DNA from 2 places in the Polaribacter sp. AHE13PA genome. Region 2 is predicted to be linked to the other one. Evidence: riboswitches for the same ligand, from Rfam matches in the RefSeq annotation. Region 2 holds a riboswitch; the other holds the start of a gene.
What was found. Region 2 has a riboswitch for cobalamin ahead of H0I28_RS16425 (TonB-dependent receptor). Riboswitches for the same ligand answer to the same signal wherever they lie in the genome.
Positions count from the first base shown of each region.

Region 1 (3,786 bases), 570 kb from region 2:
AGACATTGCAAATAGTATTATTGATGAATTTTTAGAAGATGATAAACTTATTGTTTTTACTAAAAACAATAAAAACGAAATTGATGAATCTTTTGCAACTGCTAAAGGAGATTTCGAAAAAGGTGGTTTGTATGTTTTGATTGATGAAAACTCTGCTTCTGCCTCAGAAATTTTAGCTGGTGCTTTACAAGATAATGATAAAGGAACCATAATTGGAAGGCGTTCTTTTGGTAAAGGTTTGGTACAAATAGAAATGGATTTAGGCGATGGTTCTGCTGTGCGTTTAACAACGGCTCGTTATTATACGCCAACGGGTAGATCTATTCAAAAACCTTATGACCACAAAGGAAATAAGAATTATTATACAGATTACCAGAAGAGGGTTTCTAATGGTGAATTGTTTAATAAAGATAGCATAAAAGTGGTAGATTCTCTTAAATATAAAACTCCTAAAGGAAAGATTGTTTATGGTGGCGGTGGAATTATTCCGGATGTTTTTGTACCAATAGACACTACTTCTTACATGAATGGTTACTACTTTAATACGATTAATGATTTTGCTTTTGATTACGTTGATAACAATAGAAAAAAGCTACAAAAATGGACAATAGATACTTTTATTACTGATTTTGATAAAGAAGGAACTGTTTTTAATAGTTATCTATCTGATATTAAAGAAGCTTATAAACCTTCTTTAACAACCAAAAAAAGTCTAGAAAAATACCTAAAAGCTTCTATTGCAAACACACTTTTTGGAGATGTTGGCTTTTATAGAATTATGCACCAGGATGATAAAATGATTCAGAAGGTTTTGGAATTGGAAAGTGAGAAGTAGTTTCTGGTTTTAGTTAACGGTTTACAATAGCAGTATTCCGGTTTATGTTATCACTACTATGAGCCTTCTCAACACTTCGAAGTGACAAGTTGTATGTTTTTTTACGTTCAATTTTGTCATTTCGAACGGAGAGAGAAATCACATAAAGTTGCTTTTTGTTATAGCATCACTGTTATGAGATTTCTCCTTTCGTCGAAATGACAAATTGGGTGTTTAGTTTTGTTTTATCACTACTATGAGGCTTCTAAATACTTAGCAGTGATACGTTGTATGTTTTTATTGCATTAAGTTTTATCACTTCAAAATAAGCTCTTTGGCGATTGAGAAATCTCGCTATCTTATAAAAGGAAATTGCAATTCCTAAAACATAAAAATACACTAGATTATATTTGAAATTAGTTTTTTATAATGAAAAAAGGAAATACTTTTACATCATAAATTTTTGGTTTTATATTCAATAAATTGAATTAAAATTAAAAGGGAATCAGGTAGTTTTTTTAAGCCTGAGCTGTTCCCGCAACTGTAAGCATTGTCTATTTAGATTATCGTTATTTCTTACACCACTGTCTTTATAAAAGACGGGAAGGTTTTAACAAAATGCAAGCCAGGAGACCTGCCAAAAATTATATTCGTCTTTTGTAACTTTCGGGAGAAAAGTTAAAAAGAAATACGTGTCATATGCATGGTTTTTCCGCTTTTTAATAAGGGTAAGAACTTGCCTATTTTGTTATTTAAAATTTTAAAATCAATCATAATGAAAAGTTGTCTAACCAGATTAGCCTTAATTGGCTTATTATTTGCTGTATCTTGTACTAAAAAAGATGTAATTCCTGAAGCTCCAATAACTTATAACAATGCCTTTATCTTATCTCTAGAAAGTGATAAAACAGCACTTACATTTCTAGACGAAAATCAAATTGCAACACCAAATGTTACTGTATCTGAAAATGCAGAAAGCACCTCTTTTTCTAGCTATAATAACCAACTCTATATTGTAAGTCAAAACGGACCATCATATATTTCTAAAGTTAACCTAAAAACATTAAGTGTAGAAGAGTCAATAACTTCTTCTAACGTATCTTCTCCATCTTATTTACAAATGTATTCTAACACGGATGGTTTGGTAATTAATACCTCTGGAAGTGGAAGAAGTAGAAATTACAATCTTTGCCACGTAAACACCACTACTGGTATTGGTGATGCTATAAGTGAGGTTTCTAATGAAATTCTTTTTAACAATGCTGCACTAATTGTAGATGCTGAAAATGTGTTAATTGCAGATGGAAAGGAATTAGTTGTAATGAATATGACTACTAAAGAATTTACTTCTGTAATAACTTTTGATGATAGTATTTCTGGACTTTTAAAAGATAAAAACGGAACTATTTGGGTCGCAAAAGAAAAGAGAGCCACAGCTGCCACGTTTACAAAACTAAATGCAGACTATTCTATTAATGAAACAGTAACTGTTACAGATGGTGTTATTAATTTATACACAAACAGTATTTTAACAATGAACTCAGAAAGTGTAAATGCTTTTTGGTCTGAATCTGCATCTGGAAAAATTTATACTTTTAATACAGAAACCAAAGTTATTGAAGAATTTGCAACACCAAGTAACGACGGAATTGCATTTAACACAGTTGTAAAACAACACCCAAATACGAAACAAGTTTACGTTATCGGTTTAAAGGATTTTATGGATCCAAATAATAGTGCTTTAGTAATTTATAATGCAGATAAAACGGTAGCAAAAACGGTAGATAATGTAGGAGCTTCTCCAATAGACCTTTACTTTTCTGCTAAAGAGTTTCAAATCTAAAACGAGTGCCAAAAATAAATCTACAAGGAAATACTTTGTAGATTTATTTTTTTAAAAAAGCTACGCAAATTACTGTAACCTCTTCTAATTCCTTAGACATGTTTTCCTTTTTCCAAGGATGAGAAACATTAAAAACATGATCTGCATTTTTAATAACTTCAAATTGGCTTTCAGTATTCCAAGAGTGTATTTTTTTACCTTCATCAATAGAAACAGAAGTATCTTTATCTCCATGAATTATTAACTGTGGTATTTTTAAACTGCCTACCGCTTTCCGAATATTTAAACGCTCTTCATTTTCTTTAAAATTTAAATAAAACTGATAGAAATGTGGCATATTCTGTTTTGTTCGTCCGTTTAAAACGTATTTAACACCTGTTTTCTTCCAGTTCTCTAAATCACCAATCGTAGAACTTCTAGAGCCAAAATCACATACAGCAGCTAAGGAAATTACTTTTTTTACTCTTGCGTCTTCATTTGCTTTTAGCAATACAATTCCACCACCTCTACTATGTCCTATTATTGAAATATCATTAATTTTAACTTCGTTTTTAAATTTTTCTTCGGATGAAATCCAATCGATTACACTCTCTAAATCGTCTAATTCTTTGGTATAATTATTATTCCCAAAAGCTTCTAAATCTGGAAAATCAATAGGGTTTTCAGCGGTCCCTCCATTATGAGAAAAGTTGAATTTTATAAAAAAAAATCCTGCTTCTGCAAAAGCTTCAGCCATTAAATTCCAAGCGCCCCAATCTTTAAAACCTTTGTAACCGTGACAAAAAACAACTATTTTTTTTGGTTGATGATTCTCTTTGTAAAAAACATCTGCGACAATTGGTTTACTATGTTTGCCTTGAATGATTGTATTTTTTAAAATTTTCATTTTCTCTTTAAATAAATAGTTTTATAAATGTAAAAACAGCAACTAAACCTGTTATAATTGATAAAATTAGGTTGATGTCTTTTGTGAGTTTCCCTGTTTTTTGTTGAATTACTTTTGCAAATTTCCCATATAAAAATAGGATATAAAATGTTCCTAATACAGATCCTAACGTAAAAAATAATACAGAAACAGCCTCAAAACTAAACAACTTAAAAACATCTAAGGTAATAATGGTTCCGCTAA
Region 1 is NZ_CP058985.1:3,289,399-3,293,184, reverse strand. It holds gene H0I28_RS14265 (S41 family peptidase) at 1-835, shown strand, start outside; cobalamin riboswitch at 1,262-1,471, shown strand; gene H0I28_RS14260 (hypothetical protein) at 1,590-2,657, shown strand; gene H0I28_RS14255 (S9 family peptidase) at 2,701-3,543, opposite strand; gene H0I28_RS14250 (LysE family transporter) at 3,551-3,786, opposite strand, start outside.
Region 1: linked by a shared signal. The riboswitch ahead of H0I28_RS14260 (hypothetical protein) and the one ahead of H0I28_RS16425 (TonB-dependent receptor) in region 2 are both predicted to bind cobalamin.

Region 2 (3,786 bases):
GTACGTATAACTTAGGTTGGTATTGTACTTAAATTTTTTACCTATACTTCCACTCGCTTTTACATTTGTTTCTATTCCGGTTGTTTCTACTTTACCTAAATTAAACATAGACCAACGGAATAAATTAGCTCCTGGTACCGCAACGATTTTGTTATCTATCCAAATTTTATACACATCAGCTTGTACATCAAATGCTGTTTTTTTAAAGTCAGTTTGATAAGAAAATCCAAGATTTACCTGAGTAGCATCTTCCGGATCTAAAAAAGTATTTCCGATAAATGTATAGTACAAATCATTAAAAGTGGGTTGTCTAAAAATTTCTTTATAAAAACTCCTTATTCTAAATTTATTAGAATTAAGAGGTTGCCAATTCATCATAATTGTAGGCGAATACTTTTGTAAATCTTCTGCAGCTTCATAATATAGTACCGTTTCATCTACTGTTGTACTTAATAAACTTGCTTGAATGTGAATTTTATCAAAATTAAAATCGGCAGCTAAAGCTGATAAAAGCGTGATTCTTTTAGGATATGAAAATCGATACAAATTTGCATCCATCGTGTTTTTTTGTAAATCTGTTGCCAAGGATAATTTCCAAAACGGTAAAACTTGAAACGTATTTACCATTGACAGATAATATTCTTCTTGTGTATATCGGTTATCTAACTCACCATCCACTTTTATAATTTCTGGATCTACATAACGAGAATAATTATGCGCATATTTACCTCTTAATACAAAAAAATAGAAGTCGTTTACATGGGTTGTAAATGCACCTTGCAGAAAATTATTTCGATCCCATAAACGTTGCGGACGCTTAAAACGATTGGCAACGATAGCTCCTGGCAATCCTCGTTCAGAATCATAATGATATAGTTTTACATTCCAATTATTCTTAATTCCGTTCGAGCCATGCAAAGACGCTTCTGCCCTAAAAGATTCAATATCTGCATTATTACGCGTTGCTATTGTATCATAACTTCCATTGGTGTATCTAAATTTATATTTACCGTTGGCATTGAGATATTCTGTACTAAGACGTGCACTTAAGTAGTCATTAATTTTGAAGTCTAAATTTACAGAAGGATTCACCAGTCCAAAAGAACCTGTTTTTAAACTGACATTGGTATTATTATTTTTCCCTTCTGAAAATTGAGGTGTTTTAGACTTTAGATAAATACTATTGGAAGAAGCATACGATTTTGCAGATTGATCTAAATCTGAACGCTGCCCTTGATATAAGGAAACAGCCTCCATGTTTTGTACAGAATATTTCCCTAAATCTATTTGTCCATTTTGTGCATTTCCTAATTGAACACCATCATAAAAAATACCGGTATGTTGCGAGCCCATTCCTCTTACATTTATGGTTTTTATACCACCAATTCCGCCATAATCTTTTAACTGAACTCCGCTAAAAAAACGAATTGCATCTGCAACACTAGAATTACTTAAACGACTTAAAGTTTTCCCGCTTAAAGTTTGAACAGTAACTGGTGAAAAGTGTTTTTTAAGCTTCTCTTTATTGGTTACTAAAAAGATTTCTTTAAGCTGAACTGCTTTTGTTGAATCAATTTTTTGGGCATGTAAAAAACTCGAATTACAGCACCCTATAATCAAAAATATGCACCAAAAAGAATGTAAAAAAGAATTCCTCATACTTAAATTTTGCGTACGAGGATAGAATAAGAGAAGTGCTACATATCTAAAATTTTAGATAGGCAGATTCCTAATTCTAGCTTCAATCCTCGAAAGCTTAATGAATTAATAAAAAAATGGCAGGTCTTCTGACTTACTCCTTCCACCCGGTCTTCCCATTCTTTCGAAAAGTGACTATTCGGATTTCAACTTTAGAGCTTACAGCTGCGGGACAGTTCTAGAATTAAACTAGATTCCCATTTTAATATCAAGTTTTTAAACTTGATAACCATTCTTAGTTAAAAAATAAAGTACAAATTTATCTACTTTTCAGGAATAAACAACACGCTTTTATTGTTTATTTCTAAACAACCTCACTATTCCTTAAAACCTAAAAAAAGCACAAATAATTTGAATAAAAAGCAGCAATAATACTACTTTATTGAAGTAAAAAAAATGACTAATTTGAAAGGTAGAAAATGTGCTTTAGAAAATAAAATACTTAAAAATAAACTATGATAAAGATCAATAGTTTTAAAATTAAAAAGCTTTATAAAGATTGTATAGAAAAAAAAACTTCAAATAAAATAACTTAATGACTGAAAACACTGTCCCCCAACAATATTAAAATACACAAAAATTATAATAAATGAAGTTGTAACAAATTTATTTATATAATGACATATTTCTAAATAGCATTATTTTTTAATAAACTAGAGTTAAAACAAAGACTTAAAAAAGCCTCACGGGTTTCCGTAAGGCTTGTAATGAGCACTCTTTCCTTTTCAATAGTTTCTTTTTCTAATTTCTATTCAAAGATATTCCAATAAAACATATAAATTTTACGGGTTCCAGCAATTAGCACCTTTTTATTTTAAAAAAAATTACATTAACCCAAAATCTTTAGCAATAGCAACCAAATGCGCAAGATTACTTGCATTAAAATGTTCCTTCAAAAATTTTAATCTTTTTTCTATAGCATTTACACTAGAGGTAAAACACCCTTTTTTTTTCAGGCTTTTACTTATTTCTTCTTGCAGTGATTCCGTAGAAAGTGATGCTATTAAAAAAACATCAAAATCGGTAATCTCTAGAACTTTCTTTGGATGAACCGTAGTATTTAATTCTGGCGAAATATAAAACTGATTTGTTGTAGAAACTGCATGCATAGCATTCATTAATTCTTTTAATCCGTTTCTATTCTTACAAACATAGCCATCTACCTTTATATTCTTATATAAATGCTGAATTTTATAAGGTTTATCTTCAACAGAAAAAATTATAATCTTTAAATCTGAAAACTCTTCTCCTGATTTTAATTCTTGCGGAGTTCCATCATTTTCAAATAAAGGGTTACTTATATATTCACTGTTCATCCATTAATTGAGTCAAACTACCTCTACGATGGATTCCCTACATGAAGAGACAGTGTTATTTTTACTCAATAAGAGCTTCAGCAAATTATAGTTGATATAAAAAAGTCAAAATCAACTGAAAAAGAAAAAGCCTCTCAAAAAATTACACCATTAATTTCATTATTAAAACAACACCAATTAAACCCAATCCCTTCTGGTTTTAATAAAAATAGTTGGGTTGCAAATTGCCCTTCTAGAGGAAATCATTTTATACAAATTGTAACCCATAACGAGCAATGGGGCTGTGGATATTGTAAACGTAAAGAGGGAAAAGAAGCATTCGGAAAATGGTTACAAGACCAAAAAAAAATGACTACCATGCTGAAAGAATTAGATAAAGGAAGTTTTCAAACTAAAAGTACTTTAAAATGGTGGTTGAATAGGTATTGAAGACTACCATTCTTATCAATGTAAAAAATTAAACATTACAGTAAGTTGCACTTTATAACACAAAAACAGTCTGCTTCACCACCTTATTAAAATAATGTTAAAATTATTTTGTTAGTTATTGTCAACTTGATCGACAGATGACTATATCAAAGAAATATTCGGATAAAATAGCAAAATTGTACGGATACAATTGATATTCAATATGTATTAAAGGAAAAAACCTTAAATTACTATCCTAACGAGGTAAGTTATAGAATTAAAAATTACGTAAAATAAATGCTATTAGATAAAAATAAAATATTTATAACAGGAATTCTTGGAATATTAGGAAGTGTTCTTGTTG
Region 2 is NZ_CP058985.1:3,858,575-3,862,360, reverse strand. It holds gene H0I28_RS16425 (TonB-dependent receptor) at 1-1,659, opposite strand, end outside; cobalamin riboswitch at 1,760-1,947, opposite strand; gene H0I28_RS16420 (response regulator) at 2,523-3,014, opposite strand; gene H0I28_RS16415 (DUF6796 family protein) at 3,720-3,786, shown strand, end outside.